4 regions of the Klebsiella sp. NPDC088457 genome follow, and region 4 is predicted to be linked to each of the others. Evidence: predicted binding sites of a transcription regulator. Region 4 holds the regulator's gene; each other region holds the start of a gene.
What was found. Region 4 encodes CRP, which controls carbon source genes, mostly activating them, when cyclic AMP is high. Its sites were predicted from a motif close to ATGTGANNNNNNTCACAT; they were not measured.

Region 1 (3,131 bases), on a different contig from region 4:
TGGATTCTGCTTTCATATCCTGCATGCGACGGGTCGCGGCATCGATATCATCTTCTTCTTTCACTTTGCTGGTTTTCAGCAGAATGGCGGAGACGACGAAGGAGACGGCCATTGCGGCGACAATCGCGGCGATGTTAGCGAAGTAAGCACCTTTCGGGGTCATCGCCAGTACGGCCAGGATGGAGCCTGGAGAGGCCGGAGAAACCAGACCGCCGTTGAGGATGGTCAGGGTGAATACGCCGGTCATACCGCCGAGGATAACCGCGAGAATCAGACGCGGGTTCATCAGCACGTACGGGAAGTAAATTTCGTGGATACCGCCCAGGAAGTGGATGATTGCAGCGCCGCCAGCGGACTGCTTGGCGTTACCGCGACCAAAGAACATGTACGCCAGCAGCACGCCCATACCCGGACCCGGGTTGGCTTCAATCAGGAAGAAGATTGATTTGCCCAGTTCGTGGGACTGCTGGATACCCAGCGGCGAGAAGATACCGTGGTTGATGGCGTTATTCAGGAACAGGATTTTCGCCGGTTCAACAAAGATCGACGCCAGCGGCAGCATGTCATGGACAACCATGAAGTTAACGCCCGCCGCCAGAATTTTGGACAGGACTTCAACCGCCGGGCCAATGCCGAGGAAGGCCAGAATCGCGAGGATCATCCCGATGATACCGGCGGAGAAGTTGTTTACCAGCATTTCAAAGCCGGACTTGATCTTACCGTCGACCCAGCCGTCAAAGCGTTTGATGGCCCAGCCGCCGAGAGGGCCGGCAATCATTGCGCCGAGGAACATCGGCATGTCCGCGCCGACGATGACGCCCATGGTGGTGATCGCGCCGACGACACCGCCGCGCTCGCCGCCAATCAGTTTACCGCCGGTATAACCGATCAACAGCGGTAACAGATAGGTAATCATTGGGCCGACCAGCTTCGCCAGCGTTTCGTTCGGCAACCACCCTGTTGGAATGAATAGCGCGGTGATGATACCCCACGCGATAAACGCGCCTATATTCGGCATCACCATATTGCTGAGGAATCGACCAAAGCTTTGCACCTTGATCTTGATATCGGATGACATAAAACACCCCTTCTTCTGTTTTGCTTATCGCGTAGGCTAAAAGCCTGAGGCTTGTTGTTAATGTGGCGGCAGAGGTAGCCGGACCCTGATTGATAATGCGAAATCTGGCACTGAATCGTTAAACTGTCCAGTCAGCGGGATTTTTTGTGATATATGTCACGTAAATGTAGGTGGTTGGTGGGTAAATATAGTGATCTGCATCACAAAACAATTGTGCAAAGAGCCTCCATCTGGAGAGATTCGCGCCTTTAATGCTGTTTTGTGTGATAAACGTCACAAAATTGTGACCGATATTAATTATTTATATGTGATGTTAATCACAAAATATTTCAGCTGATTTTTCCACATGTGATCTCCGGCAGGTTCTGCCGCGCGATATGCTCCGCTTGCTGGCCGACATCGTGAATACTTATACGACCCTCTGCGCGGTGAACTCTCCTCTGCCTTTTGCCTGCGCCTGAACCATACTTACCTTTTTGTTGGCAAAAGGAGCAGGCAATGAAACTGATCGGCAGCTATACCAGTCCCTTTGTGCGCAAAATTTCCGTCATCCTGCTGGAAAAAGAGATTCCTTTCGAGTTTGTTAACGAGTTCCCCTACAACGATGTCAACGGTGTCGCGAAATTTAACCCGCTTGGTAAAGTGCCGGCGCTGGTCACCGACGACGGCGAATGCTGGTACGGCTCGCCAGTCATTGCCCAATATCTTGAACTGCTTGATGTCACGCCGGCGATGGTGCCGTCCGAGGCGAAAGCGGCGCTGAAAGTGCGTCAGTTCGAAGCGCTGGCCGACGGCGTGATGGAAGCGGCGCAGGCGCTGGTGCGTGAAAAGGCTCGTCCGGCGGCGCAGCAGTCGGAAGGCGAACTGCTGCGCCAGCGTGAGAAGGTGGCCCGCGGCCTGGATGCGCTGGAGGCGAATATTGTCAACGGTAGCCTGCGCCCCGGTGAGGTCAACCTGGCGACGATTTCCGCGGCCTGCGCGATTGCTTATCTCAACTTTCGCCGCGTGGCGCCAGGCTGGTGTGCGACGCGCCCTCAGCTGATCAAACTGGTTGAGTCGCTCTTTCAGCGTCCCAGCTTTGCCCGTACAGAACCGCCAAGGACTTGACCCAGGCCGGTAACAGTTTCCGCCCGGAGGCGTTACAATCGCCGCTGATTGTTGACTCCCTCTCCCGTCGGGAGGGGGGAAAATAACTTACCGCCAGGTCCATTCATGACTACCGATATTCGTGCGCTTTATACCCGGCTTCCGGCCACCGATCGTTTGCTCCGCGACCCCGCTTTTTCTGCTGTGTTGGCCCAATATGGTCACGCCCAGGTGGTGGCGCTGCTGCGCCAGATGCTTGATGAAGCCCGGCAGCACATTCGCCAGATTCAGGCGCTACCGGCCTGGTGCGACGACTGGCCCGCGGAAACCGGGCGGCGCCTGGCGCAGACCCGGCACAGCGCACTGCGTCCGGTTTTTAATCTGACCGGGACGGTGTTGCACACTAACCTGGGACGCGCGATTCAGGCTGAAGCGGCGGTTGACGCGGTAGCGCAGGCGATGCGCGCGCCGGTGACGCTCGAGTACAGCCTGGATGATGGCGGGCGGGGGCATCGCGATCGGGCGCTGGCGGAGCTGCTGTGCCGTATCACCGGTGCTGAAGATGCCTGCATCGTTAACAACAACGCGGCGGCGGTGCTGTTGATGCTGGCGGCAACGGCCAACGGTAAAGAAGTGGTGCTCTCGCGCGGCGAGCTGGTGGAGATCGGCGGCGCGTTCCGGATCCCCGATGTGATGCGCCAGGCGGGCTGCCTCCTGCACGAAGTCGGCACCACCAACCGCACCCACGCCAAAGATTATCGCCAGGCCGTGAATGACCATACCGGACTGTTGATGAAGGTCCACACCAGCAACTACAGCATTGAGGGCTTCACCAAAGCGGTGGATGAGGCGGAGCTGGCGGCGATTGGCCGCGAGTCAGGTATTCCGGTGGTGGTCGATCTGGGCAGCGGTTCGCTGGTTGATTTGAGCGAGTACGGCCTGCCGAAAGAGCCGATGCCGCAGGAGA
Region 2 (3,131 bases), on a different contig from region 4:
TTCAACCGTTTTCCCGAGCGATTTTTTCTGTAAGATCAGACCCAGCATTGCAATAAGCGCAATCAGTATCGAAGCCTGCCCTAAAAAATCTTTGACTATAAAATGAATAATAGCGTCCATGTAACACCTCACGATTACTTGTTTTTCATATAAGCAAGGATTTTTTCTTCTATCTCATTCTTATCCGTCAGTTTATTTAATATGATAACTTTTTTCTTTTGTTCCTCGCTGGCGTCGGCATTTAAAATATCGGCAAACATTTTTTGTGTAAGAATGAAATCATATTTAAAAGATGATGCTTCAGAAACCGTCGTATGATCGATATCGGCATCAATCTGTAACTTCTTTAATACTGCTTTCGCGCTCATCTCAATAGCAAAACTTGAGCCAAGGCCACAGCCACATACGCAGAGTACTTTAAGCATTTTAAATACCTCAGATAAGTTGAGTTAGTTTAGCCAGTTTGTAGATGTCGCTTTCTTGATCTACTAAACGTCTTTCAGAATCTTCAAGATCGAGCGGAATCGCTCTATTGTTGTTATTAATAACTATGATTTTATTAGTCAGACCGCTGTTGATACATCTCACCACTTCTTCAGCTAATATTGCACCTTCAATAATTTCCTCGCCGGTTGGCATCCCGCTTCTTAAACCATATCCTAAAATCGTTTTTCTGATACGAATACCAATCTTGTGCTCGATTTTGCCAATCATAGTATCAATCGCCCCCTGGAATCCTGGGGTATATTCTTTGGTGTAGCCTTCTGAGCAGAGGATTATCACGCTATTCTGCTGTTTTATTTTACATTTAATACGACTGGCCAGCTCGTCGATATCCCATATGGCTTCAGGAATTAAGGCAATATCGGCATTACTTTTCAGCGCGGCCTGAAGCGTCAGTTCGCCGCAGTATCCCCCTAGCAGCTCAATCATAAATACACGCCCCGGCAGCCCGCGCCCGGTATTACGTAGTTTGGCGACCTCAGCAATAACCTGTTCACAGGCGGTAGAAAACCCCACTGTATAACTGTTACCGGCAATATCATTATCAATCGTCATACCGATTCCGTAACAATTTATACCGTAGCCACTCAGATTCTTTAGAAACTGAAATGAACCATCGCCGCCTCCCATAATCAGACAATCCAGTTTTTTACTACGAATATTTTTAACTATTTTTTCGTAGTCAGATTTTCTGCATTTATCCTCTTTTCTGCCGGAAGAAACTAACGGCACGGCGGAGATTGAAAAATCGACTAAATCTCTGGTTGATATTTCCTTGGCACAGTTGCCGATCAAACCATTAATACCACTATCAAAAATAACAATTTCTGTTTCAGTCATTCGATTGATCTGAAAAAGAAAATTATTCATGCCGCTGACGTCGCCACCACTAATTACCAAACCAATTTTCATGGTGCCCTCAGGTTATTTACTCAGCTCTTAAGGTGAAATCGATTCTAATAGTGGGCATATTATTTTTTTTGAACCCCATCACATATTTGTGAGATTTCAGGGCTCAAAAGGTTATTGACAGGTTAAAAATACATAAAAAATTGTGATCATAATCACTAATATTTAGAGCGTTTTTAAAGCCAAATTTTTTAACCATATGTTTTTATTTATCTTTTTTGTCAGGCTCTATTTTTTAAAAAGTGTGTATTTTGCCAAAAAATCGGCGTATTCATTTTGTGATAAGTTTCACATTAAATACGGAGATGAGGGGAAAAGAACCGGGAAATAACCAGTGGATGAACGCTGGCAATAGCCAGGAGATACCACCGCGGGAGGGAAGTCGCAAGTGAAGAGGTTTTTTTCCCGGGAATGAACTATCGACCGACGGAACATAATCCCCTGTCAAGGTAGCGGCTTTACTACACCTGCAGATTACGTTAGCTCATGGGTTAAACGACAAAAAGCAAAAAGGGGCTACCTTTCGGTAACCCCTTCTTTTATTTGGCGGAAGCGTAGAGATTCGAACTCTAGAACCCTTTCGGGTCGCCGGTTTTCAAGACCGGTGCCTTCAACCGCTCGGCCACGCTTCCGGTATGGGGCGCACTATAAACACCTCGGCGTAGCCTGTAAAGCCCGATTTTGTTCAACTGCCTTAAAATCAACCAAAAATGCGTTATTCGTCTGAAATACAGGCAGTTTGCGTAAAAAATCAACGCCAATCGGGCGGGTGATGGTTAATGTTTTTTGATGTACATATCTTTCGTGAAATAGTAGCCCAGCTTATCCGGCGTAAATCCTCCCACCCACGGCTTCACCAGGTGGGTACGAACATAATGATAAACCGGCACCGCCGGGACATCTTTCCCCAGCAGATCCTCGGCCTGCTGATAGAACTGGCCACGGGTAACAACATCCGGCGCCTTAGCCGCGCTTTTTAACGCTTCATCATAGGCCGGGTTGCTGTACTGGCTGGTGTTTTCACTATCGCCGGTGCGGAAGTTATTCAGGAAGGTGGCGGCATCGTCATAATCAGCAATCCACGCGTAGCGCACCGCATCAAAATTATGCGTATGCATGGTATCGAGCATCGTCTTCCACTCTTGATTCTGCAGCTTCGCCTCTACGCCGAGGTTTTTCTTCCACATCGAACTGACGGCAATCGCCACCCGCTGATGTGATTCCGACGTGTTATACAGCAGATTGAATACCAGCGGATGACTGTCGCTGTACCCGGCTTCGCTCAGCAGCTTTTTGGCCTCGGCTATACGTCTATCGCGCGGCCAGCTGGCATAATCTGGATTTTGCAGTTTTACGCCGCCAATATCAGGCTGGCTGATCAACCACGCCGGACGCTGCCCCTGCCCCAGCACTTTTTCAGCGATGATGTCTTTATCCAGCGCCATATTCAGCGCCAGTCGGACCCGCGGATCGTTAAAGGGCGCTCTGGTGGTATTGAACTCGTAATAGTAGGTCGCCAGCTGCGGCGAAACGTTCAGCTGATCGCCCATGGTCTTTTTGAGCTGAGCGAACTGGTTAATCGGCACCGTATAAACGATGTCGATTTCACCGGCTTTATAGCGGTTAACGTCAGCCGCTTCCGAATGAATCGGCAGCCAGGTCACTTTATTGATGACGGTATGAGCATTATCCCAGTAGCGCGGGTTACGTTCGGCCAC
Region 3 (3,131 bases), on a different contig from region 4:
GGAGTAATAAAGTGTGAGCGGATTAACAATCTTTCCCTAATAGCGGGCAATAGCGGCGGCAATGTCCGCGGAGGTTTTCAAGGTGCGGATTTCATTAAATACCACCAGCGCTTCATGATATTCTTTACGCAAATAGCTGAGCCACTGTTTGATTCGTGCCACATGGTACAGTCCGGTATCGCCCTGTTTTTCCAGACGGGTATATTTTTGCAGCAGCGCAACGACCTGCGGCCACGGCATGCGCGGCTCGTTGTATTTTATCACCCGGCTTAAATTCGGCACGTTAAGCGCGCCGCGGCCAATCATCACCGAGTCGCAGCCGGTGGCCGCCAGGCAATCCTGCGCGCTTTGCCAGTCCCAGATTTCACCGTTGGCAATCACCGGAATCGACAGCCGCTGGCGGATTTCACCAATTGCCGCCCAGTTGATGCGTTCCGCTTTATACGCATCTTCTTTGGTACGCCCATGCACGACGAGCTCCGTCGCTCCGGCCTGCTGCACCGCATCAGCAATTTCAAACCGACGCGCCCCGCTGTCCCAGCCCAGACGGATTTTGACCGTCACCGGCAGATGGGCGGGTACCGCTTCGCGCATCGCCCTGGCGCCACGATAAATCAGCTCCGGGTCTTTGAGCAACGTCGCCCCGCCGCCGCTGCCGTTAACCAGCTTTGACGGACAGCCGCAGTTAAGATCGACGCCCCAGGAGCCCAGCTCTACCGCCCGCGCGGCGTTTTCCGCCAGCCACTGCGGGTACTGGCCGAGCAGTTGCACCCGCACGCGCGTACCGGAAGGCGTCCGGCTATGGTGATGAAGCTCCGGGCAGAGCCTGTAGAACGATTTTACCGGCAGCAGCTGATCCACCACGCGTAAAAACTCGGTGATGCACAGATCGTAATCATTCACTTCGGTCAGCAGCTCGCGCACCAGCGAATCGAGCACGCCTTCCATCGGCGCCAGTAAAACACGCATATCGTTATCCGGGAAAAAAAGAGGCGCTATGTTAACGCCTCTGCCTGCGGGTTAAAAGGGGCTTTAGCGAGAGATCAGGCCATCGTCTTGCCGGTCGGCTCACCGTGCTGTCTATCATTTCAATAGCCTGCCGACGGTTGAAAGCGGAAACCTGCTGCAAAGCCGTAAGATGATCTCTATGCTTTTATCATAGCTGGTCCAATCTGATGGTCGACAACGCGCGCAGGGAACACATTATCTACCGCGCCTGCGGGTGTTCCAGTTCCGTCGCTCTATTCCAGGTATGCGTAGAATTCATGATGTGATCGGTAGCACATTTCAAGGTTTAATTGTATGATGAATTCGGTTCATCAAGGGTTATTACCATGAGTAAATCGCTGAATATTATCTGGCAGTATCTACGGGCTTTTGTCCTGATCTATGCCTGTTTATACGCCGGGATTTTTATTGCCTCCCTGCTGCCGATGACTATCCCCGGCAGCATTATCGGGATGCTGATTTTGTTCGTTCTGCTGGCGCTGCAGATTATGCCGCCGAAATGGGTCAACCCCGGCTGTAACGTGCTGATTCGTTACATGGCGCTGCTGTTCGTGCCCATCGGCGTGGGCGTCATGCAATACTGGGATTTGCTGCGCGCGCAGCTGGGCCCGGTGGCGATCTCCTGCGCCATCAGTACACTGGTGGTTTTTTTGGTGGTGAGCTGGAGCTCGCACCTGGTCCACGGCGAACGTAAAGTGATCGGACAAAAAGAGGACATCAAAGATGATGCATGAAATCTGGTGGTCTTTGCCGCTGACGCTAATCGTTTTTTTCCTCGCCCGTAAGCTGGCCGCGCGGTTTAAATTCCCGCTGCTCAACCCGCTGCTGGTGGCGATGGTGGTAATCATCCCCTTTTTGCTCATCAGCGGAATCTCCTACGATCGCTATTTTCAGGGCAGCAAAATTCTCAACGACCTGCTTCAGCCGGCGGTCGTGGCGCTGGCCTTTCCCTTATACGAACAGTTGCACCAAATCCGCGCCCGCTGGAAATCGATCATTACGATCTGCTTTATCGGCAGCGTCGTGGCCATGATTACCGGAACCAGCGTTGCTCTGCTGATGGGGGCGACGCCGCAAATCGCCGCGTCGATTATGCCAAAATCGGTCACCACGCCCATTGCGATGGCGGTCAGCGGCAGCATTGGCGGTATTCCGGCGATCAGCGCGGTGTGCGTGATTTTCGTGGGTATTCTCGGGGCGGTATTCGGCCATACGCTGCTTAACCTGATGCGTATCCGCACCAAAGCCGCGCGCGGGCTGTCGATGGGTACCGCATCGCATGCGCTGGGCACCGCCCGCTGTGCGGAGCTGGATTATCAGGAAGGGGCGTTCAGCTCGCTGGCGCTGGTGCTCTGCGGGATTATTACTTCGCTGATCGCCCCCTTTTTGTTTCCGCTGGTGCTGGCGATAGTCGGATAAATGTGATTCAAATCACATTTATCAGTGCAACATAACAAAGTTGCATAAACAATGAGATATTAATCACATATACGAGCCATCACCGCCCGTACACTAGATTCCCATTACATTGTTATGAGGCAACGCCATGCACCCACGTTTTCAAGCTGCTCTTCCTCTCCTGGCGGCAGACCTGCAAGCGGCCATCGCCCCGATGCTGACCGACCCGCATTTTCCAGCACTGCTGGATGCCGGGCAGGTCACAGCGCTGCGCAACGCCACAGGGCTGGACGAAGACGCGCTGGCCTTTGCGCTGCTGCCGCTCGCCGCGGCCTGCGCGCGCGCCGACCTCTCCCATTTTAACGTTGGCGCCATCGCCCGCGGGATCAGCGGCAGCTGGTATTTCGGCGGTAACATGGAATTCCCCGGCGCAACCATGCAGCAAACCGTCCACGCGGAACAGAGTGCCATCAGCCATGCCTGGCTGCGCGGCGAAAAGTCCCTGCTGGCGATCACCGTCAACTACACCCCCTGCGGCCACTGCCGTCAGTTTATGAATGAGCTGAACAGCAGCCAGGTCCTGCGTATCCATCTGCCGGGCCGCGAGGCGCACTCCCTACAGCACTACCTGCCGGATGCTTTCGGCCCGAAGGATCTGGCGATCAAAACGCTGCTGATGGATGAGCAGGACCATGGTTTTCCGCTGACCGGCGATGCGCTGACCC
Region 4 (3,131 bases):
CGATCGTCAATCTGGAGTGGATTCAGAAGCTGATCCGCGATACCAGCGAACGCGGCCATTCCCGTGAAGCGGTGATGGACTCCGTGGTGCGTTCGATGGAAGACTATATCAACTTCATCACCCCGCAGTTCTCGCGTACCCATATCAACTTCCAGCGCGTCCCCACCGTCGATACTTCCAACCCGTTTGCGGCGAAAGGCATCCCGTCGCTGGATGAAAGCTTTGTGGTGATTCATTTCCGCAATCTGCAGGATATCGATTTCCCGTGGCTGTTAGCGATGCTGCAGGGGTCGTTTATCTCGCATATCAATACGCTGGTGGTGCCGGGCGGAAAGATGGGGCTGGCAATGGAGCTCATCATGGCGCCGCTGGTCGAACGGCTGATGGAAGGGAAGAAAATCAGTTAACCACGTTAAAAGACCCCGGGCGCCTGGCGCTAAGCGGGGTTTTCGTTCTTCACTCACGGCTCCCGGATAAGGCGTTTGCGCCGCTCTCCGGGAAAGGCTGCTTAGCCTTCCACCACTTCATAGGTGTGGGTGATATTCACCGTTTTTTGCAGCATCAGCGCCACCGAGCAGTATTTCTCCGCCGACAGGTCCACCGCACGAGCGACGGCCGCCTCTTTCAGCTCATTTCCGGTGACGATAAAATGCATGTTGATATGGGTAAACAGGCGCGGCGCCTCTTCCCGGCGTTCAGACGTCAGCTTCACTTCACAGTTGCTCACATTGTGACGCCCTTTCTGCAAAATCGACACGACATCGATCGCGCTGCATCCGCCCGCCGCCATCAGCACCATCTCCATCGGGCTTGGCGCTTTATCCCCGGAGTTGCCGTCCATCAGAACCTGGTGGCCTGACGCGGACTCTCCGATGAAGGTTAACCCTTCAACCCATTTCACACGAGCTTGCATAAAATTTAACTCCAAGGTTGCAATTTTCCTGACAGATTACGCGCACATAACAATTCTCGCAACGGAAGGCGACCTGCGTCATGCTGAAGCGAGACACCAGGAGACATGCGGCGAAAGCTATGCTAAAACAGTCGGGATGCTACAGTATTACATTGATGTACTGCATGTATGCAGAGGAGTTCACATTACAGGCTGAAGAAAACTCACCAGCCGTTTCCCAGGCATAGGGAAACAATACGATTGCATGCCCGGATGCCGTGTAGTGTCGGCACCCGGAGATAGCTTATAACAGAGGATAACCGCGCATGGTGCTTGGCAAACCGCAAACAGACCCTACCCTCGAATGGTTCTTGTCTCATTGCCATATTCATAAGTACCCATCTAAAAGCACGCTGATCCACCAGGGTGAAAAAGCAGAAACGTTGTACTACATCGTCAAAGGCTCTGTGGCTGTGCTCATCAAGGATGAAGAGGGTAAAGAGATGATCCTCTCTTACCTCAACCAGGGCGATTTCATCGGTGAATTAGGCTTGTTTGAAGAAGGCCAGGAGCGTAGCGCCTGGGTACGTGCGAAAACCGCATGTGAAGTGGCCGAAATCTCCTACAAAAAATTCCGTCAGCTGATCCAGGTAAACCCGGATATTCTGATGCGTCTGTCATCGCAGATGGCTCGTCGTCTGCAGGTAACCTCAGAAAAAGTGGGTAACCTCGCCTTCCTCGACGTTACCGGCCGTATCGCTCAGACGCTGCTGAACCTGGCGAAACAACCGGACGCCATGACCCACCCGGACGGGATGCAAATTAAAATTACCCGTCAGGAAATCGGTCAGATCGTGGGCTGTTCCCGTGAAACCGTTGGCCGTATTCTGAAGATGCTGGAAGATCAGAATCTGATCTCTGCGCACGGTAAAACCATCGTCGTTTACGGTACCCGTTAAGTCGATAAAACGGCGTGTTGTACCCACAATACGCCGTTTTTGTTTCCCCTCGATGTGGCGCAGGCTGATTTACCACCCGGAAGTCAACTATGCACTGCGGCAAACGCTGGTGCTGTGCTTGCCTGTCGCAATCGGACTCCTGCTCGGTCATTTACAACAGGGTCTGCTGTTCTCGCTGGTGCCTGCCTGTTGCAACGTCGCCGGTCTGGACACGCCGCATAAGCGCTTTTTTAAACGCCTGATCGTCGGCGGCTCCCTGTTTGCCGGCTGTAGTCTGGTCGTCCAGCTGCTGCTGCAGCAGGATATCCCGTTACCGTTAATTCTCAGCGGCCTGGCGCTACTCCTTGGCGTCACGGCAGAAATCAGCTCCCTGCACGCCAGACTCTTGCCCGCCTCGCTGATTGCCGCGATCTTCACTCTGAGCCTTGCCGGGAATATGCCTGTCTGGGAGCCGCTGCTGATCTATGCTCTCGGCACGTTGTGGTACGGCCTGTTTAACTGGTTTTGGTTCTGGCTTTGGCGCGAACAGCCGCTACGTGAATCGCTAAGCCTGCTCTATCGCGAGCTGGCCAACTACTGCGAAGCCAAATACAGCCTGTTGACTCAGCATATCGATCCGGCCACCTCGCTGCCGCCGCTGCTCATCCGCCAGCAGAAGGTCGTGGACCTGATCACCCAGTGCTATCAGCAGATGCATATGCTGGCGGCAAATCAACACAATGACCACAAACGCCTGCTGCGGGCGTTTCAGGTGGCGCTGGATCTTCAGGAACATATCTCCGTCAGCCTGCATCAGCCCGAAGAAGTACAAAAGCTGGTGGAACGCAGCCATGCGGAAGCGGTGATTCGCTGGAATGCGCAAACCGTTGCCGCCCGCCTGCGGGTGCTGGCGGATGACATCCTTTATCATCGTTATCCGCAGCGCTTTAATATGGACAAGCAAATCGGCGCGCTGGAGAAAATCGCCTCGCAGCATCCCGATAACCCGGTCGGGCAGTTCTGCGCCTGGCACTTTAGCCGTATCGCCCAGGTGCTAAGAACCCAGCGCCCGCTGTATGCCCGTAATCTGATGGCCGATAAAGAACGCCGTCTGCCGTTACTGCCGGCGCTGAGGAACTACCTCTCGTTGAAATCGCCGGCGCTGCGCAACGCCGCGCGCATCTGCGTCATGCTCACCGCCGCCAGCCTGATGGGCAGCGCCCTGAACCTGCCCAAACCCTACTGGATCCTGATGACGGTGCTTTTCGTCACCCAAAACGGCTACGGCGCGACGCGGGTGC

Region 1: the regulator CRP is predicted to act here: its motif matches at 1,384-1,401, upstream of ACI2JR_RS25450 (glutathione S-transferase).
Region 2: the regulator CRP is predicted to act here: its motif matches at 1,690-1,707, upstream of ACI2JR_RS07325 (6-phosphofructokinase).
Region 3: the regulator CRP is predicted to act here: its motif matches at 1,269-1,286, upstream of ACI2JR_RS11815 (CidA/LrgA family protein).

The regions. Positions count from the first base shown of each region.
Region 1 covers NZ_JBJDNH010000060.1:14,306-17,436, forward strand. The annotation lists gene ACI2JR_RS25445 (PTS mannitol transporter subunit IICBA) at 1-1,078, opposite strand, end outside; gene ACI2JR_RS25450 (glutathione S-transferase) at 1,577-2,185, shown strand; gene selA (L-seryl-tRNA(Sec) selenium transferase) at 2,291-3,131, shown strand, end outside.
Region 2 covers NZ_JBJDNH010000008.1:105,695-108,825, forward strand. The annotation lists gene ACI2JR_RS07315 (PTS sugar transporter subunit IIC) at 1-120, opposite strand, end outside; gene ACI2JR_RS07320 (PTS sugar transporter subunit IIB) at 135-425, opposite strand; gene ACI2JR_RS07325 (6-phosphofructokinase) at 436-1,416, opposite strand; tRNA gene ACI2JR_RS07330 (tRNA-Ser) at 1,958-2,045, opposite strand; gene ACI2JR_RS07335 (ABC transporter substrate-binding protein) at 2,190-3,131, opposite strand, start outside.
Region 3 covers NZ_JBJDNH010000015.1:66,607-69,737, reverse strand. The annotation lists gene dusC (tRNA dihydrouridine(16) synthase DusC) at 37-969, opposite strand; gene ACI2JR_RS11815 (CidA/LrgA family protein) at 1,335-1,742, shown strand; gene ACI2JR_RS11810 (CidB/LrgB family autolysis modulator) at 1,732-2,427, shown strand; gene cdd (cytidine deaminase) at 2,555-3,131, shown strand, end outside.
Region 4 covers NZ_JBJDNH010000019.1:42,345-45,475, forward strand. The annotation lists gene ACI2JR_RS13895 (phosphoribulokinase) at 1-407, shown strand, start outside; gene ACI2JR_RS13900 (OsmC family protein) at 509-913, opposite strand; gene crp (cAMP-activated global transcriptional regulator CRP) at 1,219-1,851, shown strand; gene ACI2JR_RS13910 (YccS/YhfK family putative transporter) at 1,904-3,131, shown strand, end outside.